2 regions of the Allobosea sp. NPDC055332 genome follow, and region 2 is predicted to be linked to the other one. Evidence: predicted binding sites of a transcription regulator. Region 2 holds the regulator's gene; the other holds the start of a gene.
The links. Region 2 encodes PhoB, which activates phosphate uptake and scavenging genes when phosphate is short. Its sites were predicted from a motif close to TGTCATNNANCTGTCAT; they were not measured.

Region 1 (8,381 bases), on a different contig from region 2:
CGTCGACCGGCTTCATGTCGATGTTCTCGACAACTTCGGAGAAGAGCTTGCCCATCGCGCCCATGGTGTGGATGGCGATGGCGAGCACGCCGGGCAGCGGGCCGAGGCCGAAGGCGATGACGAAGATCAGCGCGAAGACGATCTCGGGGACGGTGCGGCAGAATTCGAGGAAGCGGCGCGTGCCCCAGCGCAGCCAGGGCGAGCGGCCGAGATTGCTGGCGGCGGTGAAGCAGAGCAGGAAGCCGCCGACGGCGCCGAGCACGGTGCCGATATAGGCGATCAGCAGGGTCTGCCAGAGCAGCTTCAGCCAGCCGTTGAGGCCCCAGTACCATTCCTTGAGATCGGCGCCGAGCGTCGCCAAGCGCAGGGTCGGCATGGTCTCGAGGATGTATTTCGGGAAGCGCCAGGCGTTCGCGGCGAATTTCGCAAGATCAACCTCGGCGCCGATCGCGGCGAGGACGACGCAGGCGATGAAGATTGCCGCGCCCAGCAGCGTCTGTAGCCGCTTGGCTGCCATTTCGCGCCGATAGAGCTCGGCATGGGCTGCGATGGCGGGATCGTTGCGGTCGATCGCGAGTGTCATGATGGGTCCGTCGCCGAAAGAGGAGGCGGCTAGAGCGCGCCGCCGCCGTCATGCTCGCCCTTGTGGCGAGCATCCACGTCTTGAGCGCCGCGCGCGATCAGCAAGGCGAAGGCGTGGATGGTCGGGACAAGCCCGACCATGACGGGTAGCGGATAAGAAGACTTACGAGGACTTCTTCTTGCGGAGCGCGTCGACGAACTTGTTCAGCTCGATGATCGGGTCGTAGGACTTGTTGTCGACGGCGACGAGCGGGCCCTGCTTGCCTTCATAGATCTTGTCGAAGGCGGCCTTGTCCTTCGTGGCGAGGTTCAGCACCGCGTCGCGGATCTTGCCCTTCAGCTCTTCCGGAAGCTCGCTGAGATAGGCCATCGGCGAGTTCACGATCTGCTCGGACTTGTAGATGATGCGGAAGTCCTCGGCCTTGACCATCTTCTTGCGGTCCATGCGCAGCAGGTTGGATTCCTGCTCGTCGTTCCACCAGTTGGCGGCGACGTCGACGGTGCCCTGGCCGAGCGCGATCACTGCGTTCTCGTGGCTGCCGGTGTAGACGACCTTGCTGAAGAAGCTCTCCGGCTCGATCTTCATGCCATCGAGCGCAAAGCGCGGGACATTGTTGCCCGAGGTCGAGTTCGGGTCGACGAGGCCGAGATTCTTGCCCTTGAGATCCTCGATCTTCTGATAGGGCGAGTCCTTCTTCACGTAGAAGACGGAGTAGTAGCCTTTGGTGCCATCGAGATTGGTCTCGATCGCGAAGGCGTCGACCTTGGCGCCGGTCATCAGCGCGCGAGCGAAGGAGGCGGGGCCGTACATGCCGATATGGATGTTGCCGGCGCGCTGGCCCTCGATGATCGCGGCGTAGTCGTTGGCGATGCGCAGGGTCACCTTGGTGCCGAGTTCCTTGGCGAGATAGTTCACGAAGGGGGTGTAGCGCTCGACGACGCCAGAGGCGTTCTCGGACGGGATGATGGCGAAGACCAGCTCGGGATATTTCGCCTTCCAGTCCTGCGCGAAGGCCGGGGCGGCGAGCGTCGCGGCAAGGCCGGCGGCGGCGAGCGTAAGCGTATGACGACGGGTCAGCATGAGAGTGCTCCTTTGAAAGACGTTCAGCAGTGAAGGGGCAGGCTTGGTTGCAGGCTTCGAGCGCGGGCCGACTGCTTCAGGCGGCGGTCTGCTTGGCGCGCTGGGCTTCTTCGGTGGCGATGGCGTCGAGCTGATCGAGCGCTTCGGCGCCGGCGTCCTTGGCCTCGATGCCGTAGAGCTCGGCGGCGAGCTCGCTGGTCAGGGCATGCGGCGGACCGTCGAACACGACCTTGCCGCCGGCCATGCCGATCAGGCGGTCGCAGTACTTCGCGGCGATGTCGAGATGGTGGAGATTGCAGACCACGGTGATGCCGTCCTCGCGATTGATGCGGAACAGCGCGTCCATGACGACCTGGGTGTTGCGCGGGTCGAGCGAGGCGATCGGCTCGTCGGCGAGGATGATCTTCGGCTCCTGGACCAAAGCGCGTGCGATGGCGACGCGCTGCTGCTGGCCGCCGGAGAGGGTCTCGGCGCGTTGCGCGAGGAGATGGCCCATGTCGAGCCGCTCGAGCGCGGCGATGGCGCGGACCTTGTCGTCCTGCGAGAAGCTCTTGACCAGCGTCAGCGCGGCGGAGCGGTGGTTGAGACGGCCGAGCAGGACATTGGTCAGCACGTCGAGGCGGCCGACCAGATTGAACTGCTGGAAGATCATCGCCGTGTCGCGGCGCCAGGCTCTGAGCGCTGCGCCGCGCAGGGCGGTGACGTCGCGCTCCTCGCTGAGGATGCGGCCGTCGCTGGCGTCGGCGAGGCGGTTGAGCATGCGCAGCAGCGTCGACTTGCCGGCGCCCGAGCGGCCGATGATGCCGACCATCTCGCCGCGCGGAATCGATAGGGTGACGTTGTCGACGGCGGCTTTGCCACCGAAACGCTTGGTCAGACCCTCGATACGCAGCATCAACACTCTCCCGCGATTGCGGGATGATGCGGTATCGGCGGCAGATGACAGCGCCGTGACAGCAGACGGCGCATTCCGGGACGGTCAGAGCGGGAGGATGGTCACCAGACGTCAACCATATCGCTCGCGCCGACGCGCCGAGCCGGCTTGTCAGGCTCCGCGCAGGAGCAGGTCGACGCAGGTGGCGACGTAAGTCCTGCGTTCGGTGGGAGGGACGAGCTCGACGCCGAGCAGGCCTCGGACCTGGTGGAAGCCGCGCAGCATGCCGATGAACTGCTCGGCAAGCCTGTCGGCCTCATCGCGGGTGAGCGCCCGCGGCAGGCCATCACCCGATCGTGAACGCTGCGCGAGCAAGGCGGAGAGATCCGCGATCATCCGCCCCGCTCCGGCCTCGTAGGCGGCCTGTCCCAGTTCGGGAAACCGGGCGGTGGCGCCAATGATCAGGCGATGCAGATCGAGCGAAGCCGGATGCAGCATCATCGCCAGCGCGTCTTCGCCGAGGCGCAGCAGAATGCTGCGCAGATCACCGGTCGCGCTCGCCGGCTGGCGCAATGGAATCGTCAGCTTTTCAGTGAGTTCGGAGCAAATCGCCAGGAACAGCGCCTGCTTGTCGGCGAAATGGCTGTAGATGGTCTGCTTGGAGACGCCGGCGCGCTGGGCAATCTGGTCGAGGCTGGCGCGGTCGAAGCCCTCGGCTAGGAACGTCTCCGAAGCGGCCTTCGTGATCGCGTCATGTTTATCCGGCCGTGATTTTTCGGCCGGCATCTGTCTTGCTTCTGCAGCCGGGGCGCTACCGCGTCCGTGCATTGATCATTCCGTCACGCTTCCGCCCTTAAAGGGTGCTTATCAAACTAGACCGTCCAGTCTAGAATATGTCCGTACTACCGGAGCGTCCAGCCTGATGAAGCGTTTTCTCCTCCTTATCCTTGTCGCCGGGCTGGCGGGCGGCGGGTATTACGGCTACCGCAACCACTTCAAGGGCAGTGGCCAGCAGGCGCAGGCGCAAGCAACCGGCCCCGGTCAGGGCGCCGGCGTGCCGGTCGAGGTCGGCACGATCGAGCTCGCCTCGGTCAACGAGGAGGTCGAGGCGCTCGGCACGCTCGCCGCGGACGAATCCGTGGTGATCGCGCCGGAGATCGCCGGCCGCGTCGTGGCGCTCGGCTTCAAGGAGGGCGAGCGGGTCGCCAAGGACCAGAAACTGGTCATGCTCGACACCGCCATGCTCGACGCCGAGCTCAAGCAGGCCCAGGCCGATCTCTCGCTCGCCCGCGACACCCATGACCGCAACCGCTCGCTGGTGCAGCGCGGCTCCGGCACGCAGGTCGCGCTGGAGCAGGCGACGGCGCAGCTCGCCTCGCAGGAGGCGAAGATCCAGCTGGTCCAGGCCAAGCTCGCTCTGGCGACCATCAAGGCGCCGTTCACGGGCGTGGTCGGCCTGCGCGCTGTCGGCGTCGGCGATTTCGTCTCGATCGGCAAGCCGCTGATCACGCTGACCAATATCGACCCGATCAAGGTCGATTTCCGCGTGCCCGAGATCTTCCTGACGCAGGTCAAGGTCGGCCAGCCGATCCAGCTCAAGGTCGACGCGGTACCCGACCGGCCCTTCACCGGTCAGGTCTTCGCGATCGACCCGGTGGTCGACGTCAACGGCCGCGCCGTCAGACTGCGCGCCACGATCCCCAATGCCGACCTCGTGCTGAAGCCCGGCTTGTTCGCCCGCGTCACCGTGGTGGTCGACAAGCGCGACAACGCGCTGCTCGTGCCGGAGACCGCGGTGGTGCCTGATGGCGTCGGCAAGGCGGTCTTCGTCATCGAGAATGGCAAGGCCCGGCGCATGCCGGTCGAGCTCGGCAAGCGCCTGCTCGGCAAGGTCGAGGTGGTGAAGGGGCTGAAGACGGGCCAGCAGATCGTCACCGCCGGCCAGATGCGCCTGCGCGACGGCTCGAATGTCGCGATCAAGGAAAAGGCCTCGGTCCAGACCAGCTCGCTGCCGGGCGTCGTGCAGCCAGGTACCGCGCAGCAATGAGCCTGTTCGAGCTTTTCGTCCGCCGGCCGGTCCTCTCGACCGTCCTCAGCCTGCTCGTCGTCCTGATCGGCTTCGTCTCCTATACGCGCCTGACGGTGCGCGAATATCCGAACATCGACGAGCCGATCGTCTCGGTGCAGACGGTCTATCGCGGCGCCAGCGCCGAGATCATCGAGACGCAGGTCACGCAGATCCTGGAGAACTCGATTGCCGGTATCGAAGGCATCGAGATCATCAACTCGACCAGCCGCCAGGAACGCAGCCAGATTTCGGTGCGCTTCCGCCCGGACGTCGACCCCGATGTCGCCGCCTCCGACGTGCGCGACCGCGTCAGTCGCGTGCGCGGGCGCATGCCCGACGAGATCGACGAGCCGATCATCGCCAAGGTCGAGGCCGACGCCCAGCCGGTGATGTATCTGTCGCTGACCAGCAAGCGGCATTCGCCGCTGGAGCTGACTGACTTCGCCGACCGCTTCATCTCCGACCGGGTCCAGAACATCACCGGCGTCGCCGAGGTCCGCATTCTCGGCCAGCGCCAGTTCGCCATGCGCATCTGGCTCGATCGCGCCCGCATGGCGGCCTATGCCATCACCGTGCAGGAGATCGAGGCGGCACTGCGCTCCCAGAACGTCGAAATCCCCTCCGGCCGGATCGAGAGCAACGACCGCGAATTCACCGTGCTGTCGCAGACCAGCCTGATCACGCCGGAGCAGTTCCGCGAGATCACGGTCAAGGACGCCAGCGGCTTCCCGGTCAAATTGCGTGACATCGCCAAGGTCGAGCTCGGTGCGCGCGAGGAACGCAACGCCGCCTGGTTCGGCGGCGAGCCCTCGGTGACGATCGGCATCGTCAAGCAGGCGACGGCCAATCCGCTCGACGTCTCCGCCGGCGTGGTCGCGGCGCTGCCGGGTATCCGCGAGGACCTGCCTGACGGCATGTCGATCGCGACCTCCTACGACACCTCGATCTTCATCGACCGTTCGATCAAGGCGGTCTATTCGACGATCGGCGAGGCAGTCGTCCTCGTCGTGCTGATCATCTTCCTGTTCCTGCGCTCGATGCGCGCGACGCTGATCCCGCTCGTTACCATTCCGGTCTCGCTGATCGGCGCCTTTTCGCTGATGTATGCGATGGGGTTCACCGTCAACACGCTGACCCTGCTCTCGATGGTGCTCGCCATCGGTCTCGTCGTCGATGACGCCATCGTCGTGCTCGAGAACATCCATCGCCACATCGAAGAGGGGATGGAGCCGACCAAGGCGGCGATCAAGGGCATCAACGAGATCGCCTTCGCGGTTGTCGCGATGACGCTGACGCTGGTCGCGGTCTATGCGCCGATGGCGTTCTCGACCGGGCGCACCGGCAAGCTCTTCGTCGAGTTCGCGCTGACGCTCGCCGGCGCGGTGCTGGTCTCCGGCTTCGTCGCGCTGACGCTGACGCCGATGATGTGCGCCAAGCTGCTGCGCCACGAGAACAAGCACAATTTCCTCTACAATGCGCTGGAACGCTTCTTCGAGGCGCTTGCCAGCGGCTATCGCCGCTCGCTGCGCTTTGCGTTGTCGATCCGGCCGGTGATCGTGCTGCTGGCGCTCGGCGTTGCCGGCGGCAGCTATTTCTTCTTCACCAATCTGCGCTCCGAGCTGGCGCCGGTCGAGGATCGCGGCACCATCACCGCGATCGGCGTCGCGCCCGAAGGCGCGACCATGGCCTTCACCGCCGATTATGCCCGGCGGGTCGAGGACTATTTCAGCAAGATCCAGGAGGTCGACAGCTACCTCGTCATCGTCGGCTTCCCCGACGTGACGCGGGCGATCGCCTTCGCGCGCCTGAAGCCCTGGGAAGAGCGTCACCGCAAGCAGCAGGACCTCGTCGCCGAGATCAACAAGGGGCTGTCGCAGATCCCCGGCATCCGCCTGTTCGCGACCAATCCGCCCTCGCTCGGCCAGGGTGGCGCCAACAGCAAGCCGGTCGAGTTCGTGCTGCGCTCCTCCGACAGCTATGCCGAGATCAAGGCGAACGTCGATCGCCTGATCGCCGAGGTGCAGGGCAATCCGGCGCTGACGAACATCGAGAGCAACCTCATCCTCGACAAGCCGCAGATCAAGGTCTCGATCGATCGCCAGCGCGCCGCCGATCTCGGCGTCGGCGTCGATGTGATCGGCCGTACCATGGAGACGCTGCTGGGTGGGCGCCAGGTCACCCGCTTCAACATGAACAGCAAGCAGTACGACGTGATGCTGCAGGTCGCGGGCGAGGACCGCAACACCCCGCAGGCGCTGCAGTCGATCTATCTGATCGGCCGCGGCGGCCAGGTCGTGCAGCTCTCCAGCCTGGTCCAGGTCGAGGAGAACGTCGCGCCGAAGGAGCTGATCCGCTTCAACCAGCTGCGCTCGGCGACGATCACGGCGGTGCCGGGCGCGGGCTATTCGCTCGGCGATGCGCTGAGCGTCCTGGAGCAGGGGGCCGCCAAGGTGCTGCCGACCTCGTTCCAGACCGACTATTCCGGCCAGAGCCGCGAGTTCAAGCAGTCGGGTTCCTCGATCCTGCTGGTCTTCCTGCTGGCGCTCGGCTTCATCTATCTGGTGCTGGCGGCGCAGTTCGAGAGCTTCGTCGATCCTGTCGTGATCATGGTCTCGGTGCCGCTCTCGCTCACCGGTGCGCTCGCGGCGCTCTACTTCTCCGGTGGCACGCTCAACGTCTACAGCCAGATCGGCCTGATCACGCTGGTCGGGCTGATCACCAAGCACGGCATCCTGATCCTCGAATTCACCAACCAGCTGCGCGAGGAGGGCCGGGAACTCGTCGACGCCCTGGTCGAGGCGGCGGAATTGCGCCTGCGCCCGATCCTGATGACGACGGGCGCGATGGTGCTCGGCGCCGTGCCACTGGCGCTGGCAGAGGGCGCCGGCGCCGAGAGCCGCTCGCAGATCGGCTGGGTGATCGTCGGCGGCATGACCTTCGGCACGCTGCTCACGCTCTATGTCGTGCCGGTGGCTTACAGCTACATGGCGCGGAGCAAGCACGGCTCGCGCCATGCGCCCGCCGAGGCCCATCCGCAGCCGGCGGAATGATCGGCGATTCCGGGTAGAGGATATCCGGATAGCCCTTAGCGGAAACGTCTATTCGCTTTCACCGCCGCCCGACGCTAACCGTCCGGGCGGCGGCGCCCAATGAGCGAGAACTCAGGTGCTGCCCGTGACATCAACGGGAGGAACGGCATGAGGATTGGTTTCTGGCTCAAGGCCGCGGCGTTTTCCGCCTGCATGGCGAGCTCGATCGCGCAGGCGCAGACCTTCCCGAGCAAGCCGGTCACCATGCTGATTCCGTTCGCCGCGGGCGGCCCGACCGATGTGGTCGGACGGCTGGTCGGCGAGCATATGAGCCGCACGCTCGGCCAACCGGTGATCATCGAGAACGCGGTCGGGGCCGCCGGCACGCTCGCGGGGCAGCGCCTGATGGCCGCATCCGCCGACGGCCATGTCATCCTGATCGGCCATACCGGCACCCATGCCGCGGCGGTCTCGCTCAATCCGAACCTGAAATACCGGCCGGTCGAGGACTTCGCCCCGGTCGGGCTGGTCAACACCAACCCGATCTTCCTGACCGTCCGCAAGACCCACCCGAGCGCGACGCTCGCCGAGTTCGTCGCCTGGGTGAAGGCGAACGAGAAGGCTGCCAGCAACGCCCATGCCGGCGTCGGCTCGGTCAGCCACACCACCTGCCTGCTGTTCAACACCGTCGTCGGGGTCAAGCCGAACGGTGTGCCCTACCGCGGCACCGGCCCGGCGATGAACGAC
Region 2 (8,381 bases):
CCGCGCCGCTGATCTTCACCGCGCTCAACAACAATTTCTGGTTCTCGCCGAACCTCGTCGGCGGCGTCTCCAACCTGCCGGTGACGATCTACCAGTTCGCCTCCGCCCCGTACGAGAACTGGCAGCAGCTCGCCTGGGCGGGTTCGCTGATCATCACCGTCTCAATCCTCGTGCTTTCCATCGTCGCCCGGCGCATCGTGCGCGGCGGCAAGTGATCAGCGTCCGATCGGAAGGACCATGCAGATGCTCTCGACCCTGGAACTGAGCCCGCAGACGCTGGACGCCGAAGCGCCGGTCCGCATCGCCGTCAAGAACCTCGATTTCTACTACGGCGAGCACAAGGCGCTGAAGAACATCAACCTCGATTTCCGCGACCGGCACGTCACCGCGCTGATCGGCCCGTCCGGCTGCGGCAAGTCGACCCTGCTGCGCATCTTCAACCGGATCTACTCGCTCTATCCCGAGCAGAAGGCGACCGGCGAGATCCTGCTCGACGGCCGCAACATCATCTCCAACAATGTCGACGTGAACGAGCTGCGCTCGCGCATCGGCATGGTCTTCCAGAAGCCGACGCCCTTCCCGATGTCGATCTACGACAATGTCGCCTTCGGCATCCGCCTCTACGAGAAGCCGCCGAAGTCGGAGCTCGACGACCGCGTCGAGGGCGCGCTGCGCCGCGCCGCGCTCTGGGACGAGGTCAAGGACAAGCTGAAGAGTTCCGGCATGGGCCTCTCCGGCGGCCAGCAGCAGCGCCTCTGCATCGCCCGCACCATCGCCCAGAAGCCCGAGGTCATCCTGTTCGACGAGCCGACCTCGGCGCTCGACCCGATCTCGACCGGCAAGATCGAGGACCTGCTCGAGCAGCTGAAGAGCGACTTCACCATCGTCATCGTCACCCACAACATGCAGCAGGCGGCGCGCATCTCGCAGTACACCGCCTTCATGTATCTCGGTGAGGTCATCGAGTTCGACGCGACCAACACCATCTTCATGAACCCGCACAAGAAGCAGACGCAGGACTACGTCACCGGCCGCTTCGGCTGAGTCCTCAGCGTCGGCCAGCTCCAAAGGATACGCCCCGATGTCCGACCATATCGTCCGCTCCTACGACGCCGATCTCGAAGGCCTGCGCCGCAGCCTCGCCGAGATGGGCGGCATGTCCGAGCGCATGCTCGGCGACTCCACCGTCGCGCTGGTCCGCCGTGACACCGCGCTTGCCCAGAAGATCATCAGTGCCGACCAGCGTCTCGACAACCTCCAGCGCGAGGTCGAGGAGAAGGCCGTCCTGACCATCGCCCGGCGTCAGCCGCTGGCGAACGATCTGCGCGAGCTGATCTCGGCGATCCGCATCGCCGCCGACATCGAGCGCGTCGGCGACCTCGCCAAGAACATCGCCAAGCGCGCCGTCGCGATCTCCGGACAGTTCTCGCCGCCGCATCGCGCTGTCGTCGGCCTCGAGCATATGAGCCGCCTGGTCCAGGCCCAGCTCAAGGACGTGCTCGACGCCTATGCCGCCAGCAACGAGCAGAAGGCGATGGAAGTCTGGCGCCGCGACGACGAGATCGACGCGCTCTACACCTCGCTGTTCCGCGAGCTTCTGACCTATATGATGGAAGATCCGCGTAACATCACCTTCTGCACGCACTTGCTGTTCTGCGCCAAGAATGTCGAGCGCATCGGCGACCACACCACCAATATCGCCGAGACCATCCATTACCTCGTCACCGGCCAGTCCATGGATGAAAGCCGGCCGAAGCTCGACACCACCAACATCCTCGTCGACCTGCCGGCAGCCAATGGCTGAACCGGCGGGCGCTTGAACGGACGCTGACATGCCCGCACGCATCCTGATCGTCGAGGACGAGGAGCCGCTCACCCTGCTCCTGCGCTACAATCTCGAGGCCGAGGGCTTCGAGGTCGATAGCGTGGCGCGCGGAGATGACGCCGAATTGCATCTGCGCGACCATACGCCGGATCTCGTCCTGCTCGACTGGATGTTGCCCGGCCTTTCCGGCATCGAGCTCTGCCGGCGCCTGCGCACGCGCCGTGACACAGAGCGCGTGCCGATCATCATGCTGACCGCCCGCGGCGAGGAGACCGAACGTGTGCGCGGCCTCGCCACCGGTGCCGACGATTATGTCGTCAAGCCGTTCTCGCTGCCCGAGCTGATCGCCCGCATCCAGGCGCTGCTGCGCCGCGCCAAGCCCGGCCATGTCGCCGGCCTGCTCGCCGCCGGCGATCTCGAACTCGACCGCACGACGCGGCGCGTCCGCCGCGCCGGCGCCGAATTGCATCTCGGCCCGACCGAGTTCCGCCTGCTCGAATTCCTGATGCAGGCGCCGGGCCGGGTCTATTCGCGGGCGCAACTGCTGGACGCCGTCTGGGGGCGCGACGTCTACATCGACGAGCGCACCGTCGACGTCCATGTCGGGCGGCTGCGCAAGGCGATCACCCCGGCCAATTCCAAGGATCCGCTGCGCACCGTGCGTGGCGCCGGCTATGCCTTCGACGAGACTTTTGCGCGCGGCTGACGGTTTTCGTCAGCGCGGTGCGGCGACGATGATCGCTGCGCCGGCGAGGCAGAGCGCTGCGCCAGCCAGATCGTAGCGGTCCGGCGGGACCTTCTCGACCAGCGTCATCCAGGCCAGCGACGCCACGATGTAGACGCCGCCATAGGCGGCGAAAGCGCGCCCGGCGGCGGGGCTGTCGACCAGGGTCAGCAGCCAGGCGAAGATCGCGAGCAGGATCAGGCCCGGCAGCAGCCACCAGACCGGTTTGTCCAGCTTCAGCCAGGCCCAGAAGGCGAAGCAGCCGGCGATCTCCGCCAGCGCCGCGCCGAGATAGATCGCGAATGTCGTCATGCGCGCCTGTCCGATTACCAGCCTGGCCCGAAGGCCTCGGCCAGCCGGGCGAACGCCGGACGATAGGCCTCCGATGCCAGCGGTGTCAGCGATTGGGCCTCATCGAAGCAGAACCAGCGGATTTCGCTGTGCTCGTCATTGGTGATCTCAGGCGCACGGCCGGTCCACTGGCTCACCGTGAACAGGTGCCAGAGCGCGGGTGTGATGCCGTCCGTCTCGGTCGTCTCGATGGTCTCGAAGTGGCGGAAACCCGTCGGTGTGATGCCGATTTCCTCTTGGAGTTCGCGGACTAGGGCCGCCTCGGCGGTCTCGCCCGGCTCGACGTGACCGCCGACCGTGTCCCAGCAGGACGGCCGGTTCCGGCGATGTGGCGATCTCAGTCCCAGCAGGAGCAGCCCCTCCTTGATCGGCAGGGCACATGCATACTCGATCGGGTGAGCGGCGGCGGTGTCCATGGATGCCTCATGCATCAAGCCTGTCCGACGACAAAAAAGCCGGCCCAAAGGCCGGCTTCTGTAACCTTTTTATCGAGAGGCGTCGTTACGCGCGGATGGCCTTGCGGTCGCGGCGGCGGTCGGCCGCCGGCTGGTAGGCGATACGGGCGTGATAGGCGCAATAGGGCAGGCCGGTCGCGCTGCGGCCGCCGCAGAAGCGGAACTCCGGCGAGGTCGGGTCGCCCATCGGCCAGCGGCACATGTATTCGCGCAGCTCCATGATGGTGACCCGCTCGGAGAACGGCACGACCACGTCCTCGGATGGGGCTGGCGCGCGCGCGACCTGCGCCTCGGCTTCGATCTCGGGCGAAAATTGCGGGGCGAGCGCCGTGTTGCCACGGGTCAGCCCGGCGCCGCCATTGCTGTGATGACCGGCCGGGTGGCTCGGCGGACGGGCAGCGGGCTTGCGCGGGCGTGGCGTGGCCGACCCCGGGCTCTTGGCCCGGCCGGAGAGGCCAAGGCGATGCACCTTGCCGATAACGGCATTGCGCGTGACATTGCCGAGCTCGGCGGCGATCTGGCTCGCGCTCAGGCCGTCATTCCAGAGCTTCTTGAGCAGTTCGACGCGTTCGTCGGTCCAGGCTCCGGCTTCGGTCATGGAATTGCACCTGTCTTCGTTATGCCCCGCCAGCAAGCCGGCGCGGCATAGGGAGAGATCATGGCGGAATCCGATACCGGCAGCGCCCGTCGCTAAACGGAAGCCGTTACGCCCGGAACTGACGATACTGGAGACGCCGCACGAGATGTCGTATCTGACGAGAAAGACCATACAAGATGGCCTGACTCAGCCACAAGAGTCGCCGAATCCTAATTCGGCTTTTCCCCAGCCAATCGCTGCAGACGGCCGGCCGGTGAGTCTAATTGGCAACGCTGCCGCGAGGGCAGGCGCAATTGACAGGGCGGGGCCGGTTTTGCATAGTCGCATCACGCAGCCGCCCCCAAGGGCGGCGCTTATGTTTTTGAGCGATCGGGATTTTCCTTCGATGCGGCTTGACGCGCGACGAGACGGCGGGAACGGCCAGCGACGATAATGTCGCCGGCGGGTCGCATCATGCCGGCATGCTGCCGCTTGCGTCCCACCCTGCCGTTCCCGGCCTGAGATTCCGCGCTTCCTCCCTGTCTCGCCGCAAGGATATCGCTCCATGAGCACCGCTTCCTCCGTTCTCCTGCCGACCTATGCCCGTGCCCCGATCGCCCTCGAGCGTGGCGAAGGTGCCTGGGCGATCACCGCCGATGGTACGCGCTATCTCGATTTCGGCGCCGGCATCGCCGTCAACTCGCTTGGCCATGCCCATCCGCATCTGGTCGAGGCCTTGACTGCCCAGGCCCAGCGCATCTGGCACACCTCCAACCTCTACACGATGCCTGAGGGTGAGAAGCTCGCCCGCCGGCTCTGCGAGGCGACCTTCGCCGAACGCGTGTTCTTCACCAATTCGGGCGCCGAGGCGAACGAGTGCGCGATCAAGATGGCGCGCAAGTGCCACGCCGCGAAGGGCCACCCCGAGCGCTTCCGGATCGTCACCTTCGAGGGCGCCTTCCATGGCCGCACGCTCGCGACCATCGCCGCCGGCGGTCAGCAGAAATATATCGACGGCTTCGGCCCGAAGGTCGACGGCTTCGACCAGGTGCCCTTCGACGACGAGGTGGCGCTGAAGGCCGCGATCGGGCCGGAGACCGCCGCGCTGATGATCGAGCCGATCCAGGGCGAGGGCGGCCTGCGCTCGGTGCCGATGCGTGTTCTCAAGCAACTCCGCGAGCTCTGTGACGAGCACGGGCTGATGCTGATCTTCGACGAGATCCAGACCGGCGTCGGCCGCACCGGCAAGTTCTTCGCCTATGAGCATTACGGTGTCGCCCCCGACATCATGTCGATCGCCAAGGGCATTGGCGGCGGCTTCCCGATGGGCGCCTGCCTCGCCACCGAGGAGGCGGCCTCCGGCATGACGCTCGGTACCCACGGCACCACCTTCGGCGGCAACCCGCTCGCCATGGCGGTCGGCAACGCCGTGCTTGACGTCATCCTGGCGCCGGGCTTCCTCGACCATGTCCAGAAGACGGCCTTGCGCCTGCGCCAGTCGCTGGCTCAGCTCAAGGATCAGCATCCCCAGGTGATCGAGGAGATCCGCGGCGAGGGGCTGATGCTCGGCCTCAAGCTCAAGACCCCGAACACCGATTTCGTCGCGCAGGCGCGGGCCGCCGGCCTGCTCGTGGTCGCGGCCGGCGACAATGTCGTGCGCCTGCTGCCGCCGCTGATCATCGGCGAGAGCGAGGTGGCCGAAGCGGTGGCGCGGCTGGACAAGGCGGCTGGGGCGGTCGAGGCCGAGCTCGCCCGGCCGGCGGCGGAATGAGCATGGGGTCTCCAGTGCGTCACTTTCTCGATCTCTCGGATTTCTCCGCCGGGGAGCTCCGCGCCATCCTCAAGGCCGGCGAGGAGATCAAGACCCGCCGGCGCACGCCGGCTGCCGCCGGCGACCGCCTGCTCGAAGGCAAGGTCATCGCCATGATCTTCGAGCAGCCCTCGCTACGGACCCGCGTCTCCTTCGACGTCGGCATCCGCGAGCTCGGCGGCTCGCCGATGATGGTGACCGGCCAGGAGATCGAACTCGGCGAGCGCGAGACCATCGCCGACACCGCCCGTGTGCTGTCGCGCTATGTCGATGCGATCATGATCCGCATGCTCGACCATGACGCCGTGGTCGAGATGGCGAAATACGCCACGGTGCCGGTGATCAACGGCCTGACCAAGCGCCAGCATCCCTGCCAGGTCATGGCCGATGTCATGACCTTCGAGGAGCGCAAGGGCTCGATCAAGGGCAAGCGCATTGCCTGGACCGGCGACACCAACAATGTCCTGACCTCCTGGGTCCACGCCGCCGGCCGGCTCGATTTCGAGCTCGCCATCGCGACGCCCGAGGAGCTCGCGCCGCCGCCGGCGCTGCTCGACTGGGCCCGTAAGCAGGGTGCGAAACTGCACCTGACCACCCGGCCCGAGGCGGCGGTCGAGGGCGCCGACTGCGTCATCACCGATTGCTGGGTCTCGATGGGTGACGAGGAAGGCACGCGCCACAACCTGCTGCGGCCCTATCAGGTCGATGAGCGCCTGCTCGGCCGCGCCGAAAAGGATGCGATCTTCATGCATTGCCTGCCGGCCTCGCGCGGCGAGGAAGTGACCGATCAGGTCATGGACGGCCCGCAATCGGCTGTGTTCGATGAGGCCGAGAACCGGCTGCATGCCCAGAAAGGCATCCTGGCCTGGTGCTTCGGCGGAGTGGCTGCCTGATGGCCGAGACCGTGACAGCGGCAGCACCCGACGATCGGGTGCTGCCCTTCGCAGTGCCGGCGCTCGACGTGCGCGGCCGGGTCGTCAGGCTCGGCCCCTCGCTCGATCAGGTCATCGCGCGGCATCACTACCCTGAACCCGTTTCGCGCGTCCTGGCCGAGGCCGCGGCGCTGACCGTCATGCTCGGCACCACGCTCAAGGGCGAGGGCCGCTTCCAGCTCCAGACCAAGAGCGACGGCCCGATCTCGATGCTGGTCGTCGATTTCAACGCCCCCGACAACTACCGGGCCATGGCGCGCTATGACGCCGATCGGCTGGCGGCGGCGATCGAGGCCGATGCAGCCTCGACCGGCGAACTGCTCGGCAAGGGTCATCTCGCCATGACCGTCGACCAGGGCTCGGAAGCCACGCGCTATCAGGGCATCGTCGCGCTTGACGGCCAAGGGCTCGAGCAGGCCGGTCATCAGTATTTCCGCCAGTCCGAGCAGATCCCGAGCCGCATCCGTCTGGGCGTCGGCACGGTCCTGACCGGCGCCGGCCTTGCCTGGCGCGCCGGCGGGCTGATCGTGCAGTTCATGCCGAACTCGCCCGAGCGCATGCGCGCCGCCGACCTCCATCCCGGAGATGCGCCGGAGGGCCATGAGATCCTCGCCGCCGGCGACGATGACGGCGTCAGCGACGACGCCTGGACCGAGGCGCGCTCGCTGGTCGAGACGATCGAGCATCACGAACTGCTCGATCCGCTGCTGGAAAGCGAGCAGCTGCTCTACCGGCTCTTCCATGAGCGCGGCGCCCATGTCTTCGAGCCCGTCGCGGTGCACGAGGCCTGCCGCTGCTCGCGCGAGCGCGTGCTCGGCATGCTCAAGGGTTTTTCGGCCGACGACCGCAAGGCGATGATCGCCGATGACGGCACGCTCGGCGTCACCTGCGAATTCTGCTCGCGCCGCTACGAGTTCGATCCGGCCGAGGTCGAGGTCGAGATCTCGGCGGGAGAGTAGAGGGCTCTCTCCCTTCTCCCCTTGCGGGAGAAGGTGGCGCGAAGCGCCGGATGAGGGGTCTCGCGACGATTGCCTATCTTGCGCCTGTGAAGCGTGAAGTGCGGAGAGGGGTGCGCCACCCCTCAACCGTCAGCGCTGCGCGCTGCCACCTTCTCCCGCAAGGGGAGAAGGCAGGGAGCTACGCCCGGCACTCCGCCATCAGCCGGCGCATAAAGGCTTCGCCTGCGGCGAACTGCTCCAGCGTGATGTATTCGTCCGGCTGATGCGCCTGGTCGATCGAGCCGGGGCCGCAGACGATGGTCGGCAGGCCGGCGCGCTGGAAATGCCCGGCCTCGGTGGCGTAGGCGACGGCGATGGTGCGGTTGCGCCCGGCGAGGCGCATCACCAGCGTCTCGGCCTCCGAGCCCGGATCGGGCGCAAGGCCTGGAACGTCCGAGCTCATCACCGTCTCGATGGCTGCCGAGGGCGCGGTCTTGCGCATCCGCGCCAGCACCTCGTCCGACAGCTTGGCGAAGCGGGCCGACACCTCTTCCGGGTCGGAACCCGGCAGCGTGCGCACCTCCCAGGCGAGATCGCAGCGGTCGGCCAGGATGTTGCGGGCGATGCCGCCATGGAACTTGCCGATATGGACGGTGTCATAGGGCGGATCGAAGCGGCCGCTCTCGTCGATCCGGCCTTCGCGCTCATCGGCCATGGCGACGAGGCCGGCGGCGAGGCGCGTGCCGGCGTGGACCGCGCTCGCGCCGAG

Region 1: the regulator PhoB is predicted to act here: its motif matches at 2,603-2,619, upstream of phnC (phosphonate ABC transporter ATP-binding protein).

Annotation. Positions count from the first base shown of each region.
Region 1 is NZ_JBSHMO010000004.1:95,785-104,165, forward strand. Features, by position in the region: gene phnE (phosphonate ABC transporter, permease protein PhnE) at 1-583, opposite strand, end outside; gene phnD (phosphonate ABC transporter substrate-binding protein) at 746-1,663, opposite strand; gene phnC (phosphonate ABC transporter ATP-binding protein) at 1,740-2,558, opposite strand; gene ACWIGM_RS22175 (TetR/AcrR family transcriptional regulator) at 2,709-3,323, opposite strand; gene ACWIGM_RS22180 (efflux RND transporter periplasmic adaptor subunit) at 3,460-4,584, shown strand; gene ACWIGM_RS22185 (efflux RND transporter permease subunit) at 4,581-7,655, shown strand; gene ACWIGM_RS22190 (tripartite tricarboxylate transporter substrate-binding protein) at 7,803-8,381, shown strand, end outside.
Region 2 is NZ_JBSHMO010000005.1:294,094-302,474, forward strand. Features, by position in the region: gene pstA (phosphate ABC transporter permease PstA) at 1-215, shown strand, start outside; gene pstB (phosphate ABC transporter ATP-binding protein PstB) at 244-1,044, shown strand; gene phoU (phosphate signaling complex protein PhoU) at 1,082-1,804, shown strand; gene phoB (phosphate regulon transcriptional regulator PhoB) at 1,833-2,531, shown strand; gene ACWIGM_RS26905 (YnfA family protein) at 2,541-2,861, opposite strand; gene ACWIGM_RS26910 (NUDIX hydrolase) at 2,876-3,316, opposite strand; gene ACWIGM_RS26915 (GcrA family cell cycle regulator) at 3,402-3,953, opposite strand; gene ACWIGM_RS26920 (aspartate aminotransferase family protein) at 4,498-5,703, shown strand; gene argF (ornithine carbamoyltransferase) at 5,706-6,635, shown strand; gene ACWIGM_RS26930 (Hsp33 family molecular chaperone) at 6,635-7,633, shown strand; gene argE (acetylornithine deacetylase) at 7,812-8,381, opposite strand, start outside.